DNA from 2 places in the Peribacillus sp. B2I2 genome. Region 1 is predicted to be linked to the other one. Evidence: riboswitches for the same ligand, from Rfam matches in the RefSeq annotation. Region 1 holds a riboswitch; the other holds the start of a gene.

Region 1 (9,030 bases):
AAGTATTGTTAATTTTAGGAAAGGGTTTTGCATATGCTTTATGGAATATCGTTTAAGAGGAGGCGATTGTATGAACATTTTAATATTGGGTGGTACACGGTTTATAGGCCGGTATTTAGTTAAAGCTGCGATTGAGAAAGGGCATGATGTCACACTTTTTAATCGTGGAAGCAACCCTGATGTTTTTGGCGAAATCGAACAATTAAGAGGGGACCGCGACGGGGATCTGGAAATGTTGAAGGAAAGACATTGGGATGCAGTCATTGACACATCGGGTTTTATCCCTCGAACTGTAGAGAAATCTTGCAGATTACTGAATCAGGTTAAACATTATACATATATTTCAAGCTGCTCAGTTTATAAGGATCCTAGCAAACCAGGCATTGATGAAAATGGAGCGGTTCATATACTAAATGATGCAAAAGTAGAAGAAATCACCCGTGGGACGGCTGGACCGATATACGGGGAATATTATGGTCCGCTAAAATCATTGAGCGAAAAAGCAGCTGAAAAAGAACTGCCGGGGAAAGTCTTGTCAATTCGTGCTGGCCAAATAGTAGGTCCTTATGATTACACTGACCGTTTGCCATACTGGCTTAAGAGAATAGCGGAAGGGGGAGAAGTTTTATCCCCGGGACGCCCTGGCCGTCCAATCCAATTTATCGATGCAAGGGACTTAGCTCAATGGATCATCCAAATGATAGAAAAAAGTATGACAGGTGCATATAACGCCGTGGGACCGGATTACACTCTAACTATGGGTCGTTTACTTGAAGACTGTAAAAAGGTGACAAGAAGCAATGCTGCCTTTACATGGGTATCTGAAAAGTTCTTGATGGACAATAAAGTCGAGCCGTGGGGAGAGATGCCTTTATGGATACCGGAAGAGTTCCCTTTTCCAGGAGCCAAGGAACCTTTGAATGGATTTTTGGCTTTTGATAACAATAAAGCCATCAATAATGGACTAACATTCCGTCCGCTTTCTGAAACACTCGAAGATATTTGGGATTGGGAAAAGAATCGACCAGAGTCAGCTGATAGAAAAGCTGGTATCCACAGACAACATGAAAGTGATCTCCTTCGATTATGGAAACAGACAGTCTGATGAAAACTTCTTTTATTAGACTGAAGGATTGGCACCACATTTTGTTTAATAATAGGTACATAGAGAAAAGGGTGATTTGAAACAAGCAATGTTATGATTTGATTCCTTAATGTATTAAAAAACGATGGGGAAAAACCCCATCGTTTTTTCAGTCCATGGATGTGCTTGCGTGAGTTGTGAGGACTTCAAGGTTTTCCATGGCTGCTGTCACTTTTTCCCGGTTAATATCAGGGAAAAGAAGATGGATGCCTTCCCCTTCTTTGACAGAGTGGGCTGCAATCTCTTGAAGTTCCGCCCTATGTTCAACCGTCAGACCAATATCAAACAATGTCATAGGCATTTTAAGCACCTGGTAGAATGGAATTAATTGTTTGATTTCTGAGAATTTCCCTTCCAACATAAGCTGGACTAAAATGCCATATGCCACTTTTTCCCCGTGAAGTAAATGATGCGTTTGCGTGATGGAAGTCATGCCATTATGAATGGAGTGGGCACCGGCAATGCGCAGGTACTGGTCACCAAAGCCGCCAACTAGACCACTGGTGATGATGTTCGTTTCAATTACACGTTTTAGTGAGTCTGTCCATTTGCCCTTTTCCAAATCCGCTAGGGCTTCCTCGCCATATGTCAATAAAACTTCCTGACATTGCCTTGCGGCCATATGTGCCAATTCAATACAAACGGACTTTGTGGCAAGTTTTTCGACCAATGCATTGCCCTCATACCATTTCGCCAATGTATCGCCGATTCCTGCCCGTAAAAAGCCAATAGGCGAATCCAATAGAATTCCCGGTTCGATAAATAACATCCAAGCGCTTTTTTCATGAATATCATAGCGGACATAGGAACCATTATCATCATAAATGACACTTAACGGTGTCCAGGCAGCGCAGGTGGAAGCTAGGGTTGGAATGAGGATGATTTCCTTTTGAAGCGAGTTTCCGGCCGATTTGGCGAGGTCGAGCAGCTTACCGCCTCCAATGCCGATTAATGCATCCACACCTTGTTCAAGAGCTGACTTCTTGACGCGTTCAATTTCCGGGTCACTGCATTCCCCGTCGTATGTGAAAAAGATCGTCTCAATATTTTCGAAAGAAGGAAAAAATGGTTCTGCAACTTTCCATGATTTTCTTCCATGAATAACGAGCACTTTACGAATGTTCGCTTTACTCAGTTTTGCTTCCAGTGTTTCAAGGACATTAGCTTTACAGGCATAATAGGCTGGGCCGCTGCGGACTTCCAGTAGGGTATTCATATTCGTTCTCCTTAATGTAAAGGCCTGTTTCCCTGAAAAGGGAAAGCAGGCCTCGATTATTTGATCATTTCATCCAATCTGGTTTTCCGAATCCGGCAAAATTGCTATCGATCACTTTTTCAAACTGGGCGGATTCCACTACTGATTTAATATCTTTGGCAAATTGAGCGTCTACATCTTTTGTATTCACTGCAACAACGTTTCGATACATATCTGGCATCTTTTCTAAAACAAGGGCATCCTGGAGGTCCATTTTCGCTGCGAGAGCGAAATTACCAGGGACAGCTGATAGGTCAACACTGTCTGTTGCGCGGGGCAATTGAGCGGATTCCAATGGCTTGAATTGGATGTTTTTTGGATTTTCCGTTACATCCTTTTCAGAAATTTTTAAAGGGTCTACATCTGGGTCAACCTCGATCAATTTTTCATCAACCAGCACTTTAAGTGCACGTGCAAGGTTAACCGGATCATTGGGCAATGCAAGGGATGTACCGTCTTTAATTTCTTTCAACGATTTATATTTGTTCGAGTATATGCCCATTGGTGCTGTTGGAACTATGATAAGGTCGGAAAGCGTTAGATCATTTTCTTTAGCGAAGTTATCCATGTACACTTTATGCTGGAATAGGTTGGCGTCGATCGAGTTGTTGCCAAGCGACTTATTCGGCTGGATATAGTCGGTGAACTCTACGATCTCTATTTTGTAACCGAGATCTTCCAGACCTGGCTGGATTGCTTCTTTAACCATATCGGCGTATGGCCCGGTAGTCGCCCCGATCTTCAATTCTTTTTTGTCTTCAGTTTTTGGGGATGCATCATCGCTTCCGCAAGCTGCCAAGCCAAGGGCAAGTGCACAGACTGATAATAACGAAGCTATCTTCTTCATTTGAAATTCCTCCTGAAATATATGTATTGAATCATTGAAAAAATGACTGATTCTATCGTTTGTTAACTAAGTATGAGGCTTTGTCACCAACCATTTGAATGATTTGTACAAGGCAGATCAACACGACGATCGTCGTGATCATGACCGTGTTGTCATAACGGTAATAGCCGTACCTGATGGCCAGGTCACCAATTCCCCCTCCGCCGATTGTCCCTGCCATTGCTGAGTAACCGATCAGTGAAATGGTCGTTAATGTCAGCCCCTGAATGATTCCCGGTTTTGCCTCCGGAAGAAGTACATCCTTGATGATCATCCATGGAGTGGCCCCCACGGCAATTGCAGCTTCAATCACTCCTTTGTCTATTTCACGTAATGCCGATTCCACGATCCTTGCAAAAAAAGGTATCGCGGATACGGACAGGGAAACAGAAGCCGCTCTTGGCCCTATCGTCGATCCAGTAAGCAGTTCCGTTAAAGGAAGGAGGGCGACCAAGAGAATGATGAACGGGATTGAACGGACAATATTGACTGCGAAACCGAGTGATCGATTCACGACGCTATTTTCAAAGAATAAATTCCTAGTTGTCGTAAACAGCAATACTCCAAGTGGTAAACCTATCAGAAGGGCTACCGCAAGGGAAACGCCGACCATATAAATTGTTTCAAGAAAGGCTTTATTAAGATCAGGTAAAATATTGACGATGGAATCAAGAAATGACATGTTTTAACACCTCCACAGAATTGGAACGATTTTTTATATATTCCAATGCCGAATGAATTTCAGCGGCCTCACCGATTAACTCAATGATCAAGATGCCTAAAGGGACATCCTGAATATACTCAATTTTACCGTGCAGGATATTCCCCTTTACTGAATGGGATTGGAGAGCGTCGGAGAGAATCGATTCACCGGCGGTTTGCCCTTCGAATTGAATTTTAATAATCGTTCCTTTACTTTCTTCAATCAAATGTGAGGGAAGTTCGAAATCCAATACACTGCTGATGAATTGCTTCGTTAATTCCTGCTTTGGCTGTGAAAATATTTCATAAACGGAACCTTCTTCAATTACCCGCCCATCTTGCATGACGGCGACTCGGTGGCATAGTTCTTTGACCACTTCCATTTCATGTGTAATCAACACGATGGTGATCCCGAGCTCCCTGCTTATCTTTTTTAATAACTGTAAAATCGCTTTTGTTGTTGTTGGATCAAGGGCTGAAGTCGCTTCATCACATAACAGTACGGTGGGGTCATTTGCTAAGGCCCGGGCTATGCCGACCCGTTGCTTCTGTCCACCGCTAAGCTGTGCCGGATAGACATCTTTTTTATCACTGAGACCTACGATTTCCAGCAATTCCAATACACGTAACCTGATGGCGTCCTTCGATTGATGCGCGGCCTTTAAGGCGAAAGCGACATTTTCATAAACGGTTTTTGAACTGACCAAGGAAAAGTGTTGAAATATCATTCCGATTTTTTGACGTTGTTTACGAAGCTCTTTACTTGATAAAGAGGTTAAATCAATGCCGTCAATGATGATATTTCCAGCTGTCGGACGTTCAAGCAAATTCAAGCAGCGGAGTAATGAGCTTTTTCCAGCTCCGCTGTAGCCGACAATTCCATACACTTCGCCTTTTTGAATGGTTAAAGATACGTTATCCACTCCGATAACTCGGTTTTTCTTCGTGATGTATTCCTTTCGGACTGAACGGATTTCAATCATGATCCTTCCCCCTTAAACATAAAAAACTGCCTCTATCATTCAGAAAGAGGCAGCGAAATTATATCTCGTCTTATCTTTCAGAATGCAAACATTCTGCAGGAAGTGGCACCGTTCCCGAAGGGCGGTTGCCGGACATCACAGGGCCTGATCCCTCCGTCACTCTTGATAAGTAAATTATTATTTTAGAATATTTCAAGTTTTATAATATAATCTATAATATTTGTAAAATTCCACAATGTCAATCGTTTCTGTGATTTGGTGATAGTTTTTTTTCGATAATGTTCCGTGCGGTTCATTAAAACCATTCCAGTCAAAAGGGCTCTGAGTCAATAATCCGTCTTTTACATCCAGATATTCCATTATTTCCTTGTCAAAAGGGTAAAGAGATAATACATTTATTATAATAAAGTGAAAAAGGGAGAAAAAACTATTTTTGTACAATGATGGGGTGGAAATGCATGATAGAGATTAAGACGGTAAATGATGTGGTTTGTGTGCACGGGACTCCTGGCGGGATCAAGTCGGGGATGAGTGTCTATGTTTTTTTAACGGATGGGCTATTGATAGATACTGGCGCACAGATTTTATTGGAAGGACTTATTCCATTCTATGAGTCCGCAGACTTCGATGCAGTTGCCCTTACGCACTATCATGAGGACCATACGGGAGGCGCTGCCTGGATAAAGGAACATAAAAAGGTTCCGATATTCATTCATCCGATGTCGGTTGATGCTTGTGCGAAGGATGCTGAATATCCTGAATATCGTAAAATGTTTTGGGGAAAAAGAGACGCCTTTAAGGCTGAGCCGCTAGGCAAGGCCATTCATTCCCGCACCCAAACGTGGGAGCCGATTTTTACCCCTGGTCATGCGAAGGACCATATGGTGTATTTGAATCACAGCACTGGCATGCTCTTTTCAGGAGACCTTTTCGTAACACCAAAAACAAAGCTTATCTTACGGGAAGAGTCTGTCCCGATCATCATCGATTCCATAAAAAAATTACTCCGATATGACTTTGGGGAAGTGTTTTGCTGCCATGCTGGGCATGTGCCAGACGGAAAGGAAATGTTTCGAAAAAAACTCGAATATTTGGAAAACCTCCAAGGTGAAATTTTACGCTTACATGATCAAGGGCATACAGTCCATGAAATCCAGCAAGTCGTTTTACCGAATCGCTATCCCCTTATCGAGATATCTGGACATGAATGGGATTCAGAGCATATCATAACTTCGATATTAAACGAAAATGTTTTGAATGATAGGGAGAATGGAACTATTTGAATATTAACAATAGATATTGAAAGGACGAGCTCTGATATTACTGCTTTTAGCATAATACCAAATGCCTGCGGGGGATAGAATGCGGGAATTGGAAAAGGCAAGCAGACAGCATGTTGTAATATTTAGTTTGCACTCAAACAACTTCCATCCGGGAAGTTGTTTTTTATGGAGGGGGTGCTTTACATAAAAAAACATTTGATAGTGGGGAATATAGTGGAGCTCCCCAAAAAGGGAGCCCACGAGTGTTTATTTATTGATATTGGGATCTGTTTCATCATAAAAATCATGTGCTTCCTCGATGTTCTGAAGGTTAGCGACTTCATACACATTTCCGCCTGCCATTCCTTCATTGATTATTCGATCGATATCGAGGAAAACGGAATCCTTGCCATCATATTCGGTATCCTTCAAAAATGTCATTTTTTCTTTATCCAAAATAAATCCCTCCTAGCCTTTTCTTTAGTTTAGGCAAAGGAGGGATTTTTATTCCGTTCAGGGGGTTAATGAATGAAAAAGGGGAAAGGGCTCATTCATATACATGGTAGACCATTAAGTCATGGATCATGCTTTTGAGTTGGGTTTCATCTGTTTCGGAAGGTGGGTTGGCTGTCCATTCGATGGAACCATCTTTATGGTATAAGGCTTTGATTGCCTCCTTTTTGAAATAAAATGAAATTTTCCATCCTGGCAGATTCTTATGCAGTGGTGCCCACTGAAAATGGGTGATCATATGTATAACCTCCATATATGCTGTCTTTCATATCATTATAATGTAAAACGGCAGCTGGAGGTGTCATTTTATTGTCAGGTTGGAAAAAGTCAATTCAATGAAAAGATTTTTTAAATGCAAAAGCCGGTTAGCTTCAATTTCCTCTTCATCGAACTGCATGGGTTTTGAGTTCACTTCGTATATGAAGAGCGAACCCGATTCATCTTCCCCTACATCAATGGAAAATTCTCCGAGAAACCCGATTTTTTTCGAAAGAGTCTCACCGCATTTTTGGGCGATATTCGCTAATTTTTGATTCAAGCTTCTTGATTGCAGGTCTTGATAAGGAAAAAGCTTACCCCCTCGGGGAGTGTGGGTGGTGATTTCCTGAGTTTGTGACATCCTTACTGCTTTGCCGGTCACTTTATAAAAACCTTTTTCATAATGGACGAGAATTCGGTAATCGTAACGATGACCAAAAATTTTTTTCGGTATGATCGCCTCTTGAGCAAGGTAGCTTCTTTTTAATAAATCCCTTTTTTTTGTTTCCCAGAATGAAGTGAAATCCGGAAAGGACTCACTATGCTTTAGGCTATTGAACAAAAGTGTCTCATCAGGATTTTTGATGATGGTATAAATGCCCTTCCCTTGGCTTCCTTTGCATGGTTTAAGGTAAATATGTCTGTGGGTTTCGAGGAAAGCATCCAAGCAATCGCTGTTCCGCAGGATCATGGTGGGGGGGAGGTGAGTGGTGAGGGCCCCGTCTTCCGTTAATGCTTCGAACATTACATATTTATCTATAAAACAAGGGTTGAAAAGGTTTATTCGATATTCTTTAAAGTGGTTGATGAGACGCTGGAATTCTTCTGAAGCCTCATAGCCCACTCGATGGGATACGGTTATAGACGATGTCAGGGAGGGGCATCTTACACTCGATCCATTTGTTTGAAGTGGAGGAAAAAACATACCCTCTCAACGACTCGGAATGCAGGGCATTTCCTGTGAAAGCATAAGTCAAAATCCCGTGTTCCAATAAATATAAGGATAGGTCCCGAAAAAGGGTCAGGTTTCCACCCAAACCTGATTCCTTTTTGGGATTGGAAACAGTCAGTATTCCGACGACAAGCATCCGGTTACCTGGAAATATGGTGATAGGAATTAGGGGGTGATTCGAATGGTCCTTTTTATAGCTGATCTCCTCTTTGGCAGACCCGGCGAAAAGATCCGCATTCTCATGAGTGTGGTGCCAATTTTCAGTGCGGATATCGTAAAAAATGTTCATCGCGGCACACTGATTGATTTCGTAATCGTCTGTTCCGTAAGGTAAATGGCATAATCAAGGCTGAGCTTTCTGGTCAGCAGTTCGAAATCCTTGAGTTTTGGATGGGAGAAGATGGAACGTCCAGGTTTGGAATTGGCTTCAAACATCCAAACCTGCCCTTTTTTATCCAATCCAAAATCAAATCCTATTTCTGCAATGATGCCGTCCAAGTTCTTTTCTATACTGTCACTTAGAATCAGTGCGGCTTCCGATAGCTTTCGTTCGACTTCTTTCGCTTCATCGTCATCTCCAAACAATTCGGCGACCGTTTTGATGACACCCCCGCTTTTAATATGGGTCGTGACGCTACCGGCACCAGCGATTTTTGCTGCAATCGCGGACACCTGCCATTTTCCATTACTGTCCTTGTTCGTATGGACCCGGAAATCCACTGGACGTTTTTCAGATCGAATTAATGGGATGCCCTGCTGCACGATAAGGTTCTCAAGCGGCCGGTCGTGAAAAATATGTTTAACAATGGCTTCCAAAGTGGAAAACTTTTGCAGTTTATTTTCTTTTGCTTCATTTGTATAGCGGCAATAGTAAACATCCTCATGCTTATCATAAAGAATTTGGTGAATCCCTAGACCGAGGCTGCCGTGAATGGGCTTTATATAAACTTGACGGTAATGGGAAAGAAGGGTTTCCACCACGGACATGGATTGAAATGGATACGTTTCCGGCAAATAAGGCAGTGCCCGCTCATCTGCGCATAACCTTTCATTTACATCCCATTTATTGAAAAAA
Region 2 (9,030 bases), 1.8 Mb from region 1:
ATGGATAGCATGCCTCTATTCAATGTGGCTGGTATATGAAAATTACCTAGCTCATGATTACTAATTACGTTTACCAACTGACTTTGGGATGCATTCTCATACACTCGTTCATTAACTTCAGTGGAATTGGTTGCAACAATGATTAAAAACGCATCTTTATAATCAGTTTCTTCCACTTCTTTAAGTAAAACTTTAATCTTACCTTCCTTCTCCAACAGTTGAAAACCCGTGCATATCTCGGGGCTTACGACGGTCACTTCAGCACCAGCTTTCAATAAAGGGCCCGCTTTAAAGTAACCTATTTTACCACCGCCGATGATGACACACTTTCTGTTCTCGATATTAAGCGTAATTGGATACATAAGCTCCCTCCCCACTCACTTCATGAATTCGTTCCGATATTGCTTGTTCAATCTTTGGATGATAACCTAGATACCGGCAAAGTATGAATTTCTGCCTTCCAGTTTTTTGAATCTTTTTTAAACTATTTTCGATGGACTGCATTAAGAGACCGGTAAACAATAGGTAAGGAATGATAAATACTTGGTTTGATGGATATTCCTCTGCATAATCCAATGCTTCTCCAAAGCTTGGTGTGGCAGCTGTCAAATAGCACTCTTGCACACGAATTTTTGGAAACCTGTTCCTTAGCAATTCGGCCAATCGAGCTAAATCCCTTTTAACGTCGGGATCACTACTGCCCCTCCCAACCAATAAAACCAATGAATCCTCTGTAACCCTTACACTTGTTTCCTCCAACCGTTCCACTAAAATGTCAACCATTTTATCACTGACACCAATCGGCCTACCGTATTTCAAGTCTACGGCAGGGTACCGTTTTTTCATTTTGTTCAATATGACTGGAATATCATGTTTTGCATGTACGGCTGTTAGCAATAGAACAGGAATGGCGATTATTCTCGTCGCACCTTTTTGTACACAGCGTTCGTAAGCGTCTTCTATCGTAGGAGTTTCCAACTCTAAGAAGCAATACTCCTGAATGGTATTGGGTTGTGCCGCCATACAAACTTTAATAAAATCAATGGCTTGGGCTGAGGCTTCTTTAACGCGGCTACCATGGCATATGTATAAAATGGCTTCCATTTAAAAGGCCTCATTTGCCAACAAATTTTCGGTTTGTTTTGCTTCAAACCATTTAATTTTCTCTCGCAAATTAACGACATCGCCCACGACTATCATGCAAGGGTTCGAAATCTGTTCGTTATTGGCGGTTTCCACTATATTAGCCAATGTACTGACAGCTGTCCTTTGCGTTTTTAATGTCCCCCAATGAATGAGGGCTACCGGAGTCTCGGGACTTTTTCCATGCTCCATAAGTTTCCCTTGAATATATGGCAAGTTTTTAACACCCATGTAAATAGCTAATGTATCGATGCCTTTTGCAAGTGATTCCCACTTGATATTATCTTCTTCATCCTTTTTCCGATGCCCGGTAACAATCGCAAAAGATGAAGCGTGATCCCTATGTGTAACTGGAATTCCTGCATAAGCTGTAGCGGCAATACCAGCCGTAATTCCTGGTACAATTTCAAAGCTCACGCCACTTTTGGCAAGGGCTTCCGCTTCCTCCCCACCTCTTCCAAAGACGAATGGATCGCCGCCTTTCAAACGGGTAACGACTTTTCCCTTTTTAGCATATTTGACAAGGAATTTATTGATGGTTTCCTGCTGCAACAAATGATAATCCGGAAGTTTACCGCAATTAATCAACTCTACACCGTCTTTTGCATGATTCAATAGTTCTTTATTGACAAGTCGATCATATAAAATGACATCAGCTTCTTGAATGCATTTTAATCCTTTTAATGTAATTAAATCTGGATCTCCGGGACCGGCTCCTACTAGATATACTTTCCCCATTTTTGCAACCTGCCTTCCCTTAGAGAATTGTTTCGAATTTCGCTAAAACGAAACCTGCTCCATTTTTAATTTTCCTTTTTTCGTATAATGAGATGTCATCCACTTCAGGCATTTTCAAATATTGCTTTTCCAGCTCGATATCAACAAGCTCAAATGCTTTTTCATCTGAATCGGCAACAATGATGACATGGATCGGTTCTTCCTTGATAGTGACTTCAAAACGGTATAGATTCATGGATTGCTTACCTTCCCCTATTAAACGGCAACTTCCGCTAAAATATCATCTAGCTTTATTTGTAACTCTGTTATTCCTACCCTTTCCACGAAATCAAGGAAGGTTTCGGATAGAAGCTTTGTTTCTTTGAAAAATAGGATCAGTTCTTTTAGAACATGATAGAGCTGTTCAGCTTCCACTTTTCCTTTAAGTTTTTCATTGAACTTCCCGCCTTCATTCAACGTTCCTCCGACGTATATCTCAAAAGCCTCGACCATCTTTTTATCCTGGTTCTTCATTTTTATGCCTTGCAGCCCTATCTCGGCGATGGCTCTTTGACCGCAATTATTAGGACAACCTACCATATGCATCCTTACAGGTACATCGAGATCTATCTCCTTGTCCAGTGTTTCAGAAATGGTCCTCATTCTGTTTTTTGTTTCAACGAGTGCCAGGTTGCAATACTCGATGCCTGTACAAGAAACGGAATAACCAATGAATTTTTTTGGTTGATATGGAAATCTTTCAAAGATGGATTCCTGCTTTAATTCCTCAAGTTTTTCATCCGGCACATTTGGAATGATCAGGTTTTGTGAATTACAGTTGCGGATTTCACCATTTCCATATTTTTTCGCTAGTTCGGCAAACTCGATCACTTCGTCTGGATTTAGACGACCAACAGGTATATTGACCCCAACATAGTTCAGACCATCTTGCTTTTGTTTATGGATGCCGTAGAAATAACCTGCATTCCATCCCTTCACAGCACTTTCTCCCTTTTCAGGAAGCGGACCAGTGTATTCCAGCAATTTTTCCTTGAATCGTTCAGGACCCCAATCAGCGACAAGGAATTTCAATCGCGAGCGATGACGTTTTTCACGGTACCCAAAGTCACGGAATATCGTCGTGATGGCGGCCGCTACTTCGACTGTTTTTTCAGGTAAAATGAATAAGTCAAGTTCTTCTGCCAGCATCGGAACGGAGGATAGCCCACCGCCTACTTTTACGTGAAAACCAACTTCCGTTACTCCATCAATTACTTTAGTAGCCGGATTGAATGAAACACAGTTGATTTCAGCATTTGAAGCATTATGGATATTAGCACTTATGGACATTTTATATTTCCTAGGAAGGTTCGAATAGTCTTCGTTAAGGCGGAAATACTCAAATACATCATAAAGTACCTCGCGAGTATCAAAAAGTTCGTCAGAATCGACGCCTGCCAATGCATTACCGATGATATTACGTGTGATATCACCACAAGCACCGGCCGTAGTCATTCCAACCTTTTCCAAACGGTTTAAGATATCCGGGACTTGTTCGATGGTCAACCAGTGGAATTGAATGGCTTGACGGGTTGTAATGTCATATACATCCCTCCCGTAATCTTTAGCGATGTTAGCTAGAGTTATCTGTTGATCATAAGTCAGGATACCTCCAGGAATAACGACACGCATCATCCAGTAACCTGCTTCTTTTGGCCGTTGCAGGTATAGACCTGCCCACTTGAACATATCCCAATTCTCTTTAGGGATGGAATCAAAACCATTTGCAGCGTAATGTGGAATATCATCGAATATCTTCAATCCGTCTTTTTCCAATTTCCAGATTTCCGTTTTATTTTTAGCGATTAGTGGATTTTCCGACCAAAATTTCTCGTAAACCATTACTTTTCCTCCTTGATTAGATCGCTTTCTTTGCTGTCAAATAGGCGATTACCTGTTCAACGCACTCTTCAATGCTGTATTGGTCGGATTCTAAAATGATTTCCGGTTGTTCAGGTTCTTCGTATGGAGAGTCGATTCCGGTAAAATCTTTAATGATTCCTTTACGCGCCTTGTCATAAAGACCTTTTGGATCACGCACTTCGCACTCTTCGATCGGACACTTTATGTATACTTCAATAAACTCCCCTTCATCGAGTAAATCACGTACAATCTGCCGATCTGCCCTGAAAGGTGATATGAAGGCGGTCAATACGAACTGCCCACTATCCACGAATAACTTGGAAACCTCACCGATTCGCCTAATATTCTCGGTCCGATCCTCTTCAGAAAAACCTAAATCTTTATTTAAACCGTGGCGGATATTATCACCATCCAAAACATAACTTCGAATATTCCGATTATATAACTCTTTAGCGACCGCATTCGCAATCGTTGATTTTCCTGAACCCGAGAGTCCTGTAAACCATAGAACTGTGCTTTCATGCCCGTTCTGCTTCCGGCGGAGCTCCTTGGTCAATGACGTATCATGCCAAGTGACATTCGTACTTTTACTCATTTAATAATCCCCCTCTTCATGTGATCCTTCAATTTATGTCCAATCAGTTATAAACTTCATTCTTTTTAAGACCTTCGATCAACACCTCGATGACTTCTTTACGGCTAAAGGTAGCTGGAGGAATTTCTCCATTACGCAACATTTCCCTTACTTTCGTTCCAGACAGGATGACATGGTCTTCCTTGCCATGCGGACAAGTTTTAGCGGAAGCCATATTGCCACATTCTTTACAGTAAAAACTATGTTCAAAGAATAATAGCGTGATCCCTAACTCATCTGCGTTAAAATTCCCAAAGATTTTTTGAGCATCATATGTGCCATAATAATCACCCACACCCGCATGATCACGTCCGACGATAAAATGGGTGCAACCGTAATTTTTACGGACCATCGCATGGAAAATCGCTTCTCTTGGTCCTGCATAACGCATGGCAGCAGGGAAAACTGCAAGTGAGACGCGATCCTTGGGATAATATTTTTCAAGCAACACTTTATAGCTTTCCATTCGGACATCTGCCGGAATGTCATCGGATTTAGTGGCACCTACAAGAGGATTTAAAAATAAGCCGTCGACAATCTCCAATGCTGTCTTTTGAATATATTCATGTGCACGGTGAACAGGGTTCCTCGTTTGGAATCCGACAACCGTTTCCCAGCCTTTTTCAGCAAAAGCTTTCCTTGTCTCAACTGGGTCCAGATAATTTGCTTGAAATAGCGGACGCTCTATTCTCTTGACTAACTTTATTTCTCCGCCGACATATACATCCCCGCGGTTATATAAATTTTTCACACCAGGATGCTTCACATCATCCGTTTGATATACTAATGTCGCTTCCAATTGTTTATCGGGAGTGAAAATATCGGAAACGGAGAGAACTCCGTATGTTTCACCTTCATGAGTCAGCTTTACCTCTTCACCTATAGTAAGAGTTTCTGCAACTTCAACGTTCAAAGGCAGCGTAATCGGGATGCTCCATACATGGCCGCTGCTAAGTCTCATATCCTTGACAACTGTCTCATAGTCACTTTTAGTAAAGAAACCTTTGATCGGGCTGTAGGCACCAGTGCCTATCAATTCAAGATCACTTAAAGCTATTTCGTCAATTTCAATTGACTTTGTTATTTTACTAAAATCATATTTTGGTTCCCAAAGATCGATTAGTGTTCCTCCGTGCGGTAAACTGATTGTCATGCTAATTTCCCCCTATGGTTTCTATTGATTTAAGCCTATAATTTCTATTTATTTAAGATAAATGCAATCCGCATTCCGTTTTTTGGGCTCCTTGCCAACGGCCTGAGCGTAAATCATCTGCATTGAAGGCAGGTGCCGTACATGTTTTACAACCAATGCTTGGATATCCATTATCATGTAAGATATTATATGGAAGTCCATTTTTGTGGGCATAACGCCAAACATCTTTCCATGTCCAATGTATGAGTGGACATATTTTTACTGACTTGAACTTATTATCCTTATTGATATACTCTGTCAGAGCCCTTGTTTCAGATTGCTCCCTCCGTAGTCCCGAAAGCCAGGCTGTTGCCGTTGAAAGCACATCTGTAAGTGGAGTGATTTTACGGATGTTACAGCACTTATTGGAATCGCTAAGCCATAATTCATCCCCATGTTCCGCCGCCTGTTCTTCAAGCGTCAATGCTGGTTTCTTCATTTCGATTGAAAGATTTGGATATCGCTTTTTCACTTGATCGATCAATTGGTAAGTTTCCTCAAAATGAACATCTGTATCAAGGAAAACTATTTTTGCCGAGGGATTGACCTTCGCCAATAAATCCGTAAGCACGATGCCTTCTATACCGAAACTACACGCATATATCAGTTTGTTTCCATAATGGTCATTCGCCCATTGCAGTACTTCCAAAGCACCTTTTGTCTCACTATCTTCAGGAAATACAGGTAAATCCCCGGTGTTGAAATTTTCATAGTTTATTAATGCAGCCAACTTTGTAGCCCCCTCTAAGAACTTGCTGTATGTCGCTGGTTAGAGTTACTTTTGATCAATGCCCGTTATAATCTTCCCCAGTTTAAATGACCCTAGGAAAAAGAGACGAATCTAACCAATACTCTCTTTATATCAGTTAAACCCGCCTCTAGTTTTTCTAGTCAGCAGATACCTTATTTAATTCTTAGCTTTTCATTTCTTTCCATTTGAATGATTTTACCATCTTGGACAATAAGTGTAATCGATCCATACTTCATTGAATTAAGCATTTCTTGAAGTCGTTCAAATATTTCTTCAAGCTGATTCTCTTTATCCAAACCTGTTCCTCCTTTAAGAAAATCCGCGAATATATTATTTCACCGCTGATTAAATGAATTTATTAAATTTATATAATTCCAAACAACCTTAAATTGTTATGGTTTCCCAAAGAATTTTCCGAAAAATAAAAATCTTTCCATGATGGAAAGATTTCAAGGTAAATATTCTTTACCTTATCTTCCAAAATGATCAACATTTTGTTGGAGGTAGCACCTTGCATCCATCATGCAGGTTGCTGGACTTCAAAGGGCCAATTCCCTCCGTCGCTCTGGATAAGTTTTATTATTTTAAATATTAACATATATTTAATCCTTGTCAATGGAGTTTTCTTATAAAATAACTTGGTTTAATATTATGGAGGAACTGTTATTTTTATACACACTATTCCATTCATGATTTTATGTTCATTTAAATATGAAAATAGACTCGTCTTTTTAGATAAAGTCTCCAAAAAAATGAGTCTATTTTCATTATTAAGCTATTATTGATGCCTGTCATTCATTGAAAAAGTAATTACTTGAATTCCATTCCTTTTGTTGAAGTCGATTACTTATTAATTTCTTAACTGAATCGCTTCTATAAATTCTTGAACCTGACTCTGGACGCGATCAACTAAATTCAAGTCATTGATCGGGTTTTCTGAATTCTGTTTATCTATTTCCTTATCCACAAAATATATGCCCTGCAACGGCTCGCCTTTTAATATTGAAATTAATGGTTTAAGCGCATAATCAATCGCCAATAAATGCCTGTTACTTCCGCCAATCATAATGGGCAGCACTGGCTTCCCCTTAAAAGCTCCTTCTGGCAGCAAATCAATCAAGGCTTTTAATACCCCTGTATAAGAAGCCTTATATACCGGTGAACCAATGATGATTCCTCTGGCTGCTTGTATTTTCTCCGAAAGCTTTAAGATATCTTCGCTATTATATTTCCCTTGGAATAAATCATCTGCTGAGAAATCCGTAATTGAGTAATAAGCTGTGGTAAATCCTTGGTTTTCGACTAATGATTGAATATGTTTTAGTGAAATGTCCGTTCTTGATGGAATCGCTGGACTACCTGATAAAATTACGATATCGCTCATATTAATCCCCTCCCATATTACATGGTTTTTAGAATAAAAATCCTCGTAATGAATTTGTTGCAGCATGCATTTATCGTAATAGTCTGAAAAATATAAGTCAAATCTTACACTCCGGTTTATTAATTTCACAAGTAATGATTGCTTACCATTCAAAAAAACACGGTCATATTTGCGGCTTGATGCACAAGCCTTTTAATATGACCGTTTCATTATGTATGATTTTGTTTTCCATGAATACCATATACCAAAAGTTGTGCAATGCTCTTAATTCGTTCAGAAGTAAAATATGGTTCCTTTTTCTGTTGATGAATCTCATAATGTGTAGATAATGCCAATGTGAAAGAAATGATCCCCACATTAAAAAGGATAATATCAGAAATATATTGGATCTCTCCGCTATCTATTCTCTTCTGTATTTCAATATGCTTGGCATTCGGCTTGAGAATTTGATCAACATATTGCTTTGAAATATCTTGATCGAATTGTGTTTCCCGAAATAATATCGAAAACTGTTCTTTATTTTCAAGAACGTTTTTAATCATGGTGCAAACGTGATTTTCCACAAGATCATCAGTTGACAGATGGTTTGTCCCATCTTCAGCCTCCTCTTTTTCATTAGGAGTAATTGTAGCCAGAAGCAAATCTTTTTTGCTTTCAAAGTATTTGTAAATAGTAGCTTCGGAAACATTGCATGCAGAGGCAATTTCATTCGTTCTTGTCATGTCAAACCCTTTTGTCGCAAAAAGAGTCCGGGCTACATTTATGATTCGTTCTTTGGTTTGCTGCCCTTTTTTCAAAAATATCAACCTTCTTTTATAAAGATAAGACTGGTTTCACCAATCTATTTTACATGATATCCCGATGGTACCAATCGGTCAATATTACCTTCGATCTATTAGAAATCAATATTCCCATATATCGTATATAGAAAACATCGTCTAATTTGGACGATGTTTTCTTTTTCAGATAATCATTTAAAAGATGCATAGCCATCATCGACCATGGCTACACTTCCATTGATTGCATCCGCTTCTTCCAAGGATAATAAATAGACAGCATTTGCAATGGCTTCTGGCTTAATTAATTTACCGTGCATTTGACTTGCATTCAATTTATCGATGATTCCCATATCTTTATAGCCTTGTATGATTGGAGTATCAACACCGCCTGGTGTATTGCCTACTACGCGTATTCCATAAGCACCCAATTCCAAAGCTGCTGTCTGTGTCATCATTCTAACAGCACCTTTGGACGCCTGATAGGCAAAAGTCCCATGGGAAGCTAAG

The links. A riboswitch is a leader RNA that binds a small molecule or an ion and turns the genes downstream of it on or off. The one in region 1 is predicted to bind S-adenosylmethionine.
Region 2: another riboswitch for S-adenosylmethionine. It lies ahead of ABIE66_RS14395 (YezD family protein); the one in region 1 lies ahead of ABIE66_RS05815 (methionine ABC transporter ATP-binding protein).

Annotation. Positions count from the first base shown of each region.
Region 1 covers NZ_JBGCCB010000001.1:1,149,658-1,158,687, forward strand. The annotation lists gene ABIE66_RS05795 (NAD-dependent epimerase/dehydratase family protein) at 71-1,105, shown strand; gene ABIE66_RS05800 (iron-containing alcohol dehydrogenase family protein) at 1,254-2,360, opposite strand; gene ABIE66_RS05805 (MetQ/NlpA family ABC transporter substrate-binding protein) at 2,425-3,246, opposite strand; gene ABIE66_RS05810 (methionine ABC transporter permease) at 3,299-3,967, opposite strand; gene ABIE66_RS05815 (methionine ABC transporter ATP-binding protein) at 3,954-4,970, opposite strand; SAM riboswitch class I at 5,038-5,142, opposite strand; gene ABIE66_RS05820 (MBL fold metallo-hydrolase) at 5,429-6,253, shown strand; gene ABIE66_RS05825 (hypothetical protein) at 6,500-6,688, opposite strand; gene ABIE66_RS05830 (YheE family protein) at 6,780-6,983, opposite strand; gene ABIE66_RS05835 (YheC/YheD family protein) at 7,047-7,928, opposite strand; gene ABIE66_RS05840 (hypothetical protein) at 7,837-8,244, opposite strand; gene ABIE66_RS05845 (YheC/YheD family endospore coat-associated protein) at 8,241-9,030, opposite strand, start outside.
Region 2 covers NZ_JBGCCB010000001.1:2,909,556-2,918,585, forward strand. The annotation lists gene ABIE66_RS14355 (NAD(P)-binding protein) at 1-362, opposite strand, end outside; gene ABIE66_RS14360 (sirohydrochlorin chelatase) at 343-1,104, opposite strand; gene cobA (uroporphyrinogen-III C-methyltransferase) at 1,105-1,881, opposite strand; gene ABIE66_RS14370 (DUF3906 family protein) at 1,901-2,116, opposite strand; gene ABIE66_RS14375 (nitrite/sulfite reductase) at 2,137-3,762, opposite strand; gene cysC (adenylyl-sulfate kinase) at 3,779-4,378, opposite strand; gene sat (sulfate adenylyltransferase) at 4,422-5,570, opposite strand; gene ABIE66_RS14390 (phosphoadenylyl-sulfate reductase) at 5,623-6,327, opposite strand; gene ABIE66_RS14395 (YezD family protein) at 6,513-6,656, opposite strand; SAM riboswitch class I at 6,828-6,936, opposite strand; gene ssuE (NADPH-dependent FMN reductase) at 7,211-7,744, opposite strand; gene ABIE66_RS14405 (TetR/AcrR family transcriptional regulator) at 7,954-8,541, opposite strand; partial or broken gene ABIE66_RS14410 (SDR family NAD(P)-dependent oxidoreductase) at 8,715-9,030, opposite strand, start outside.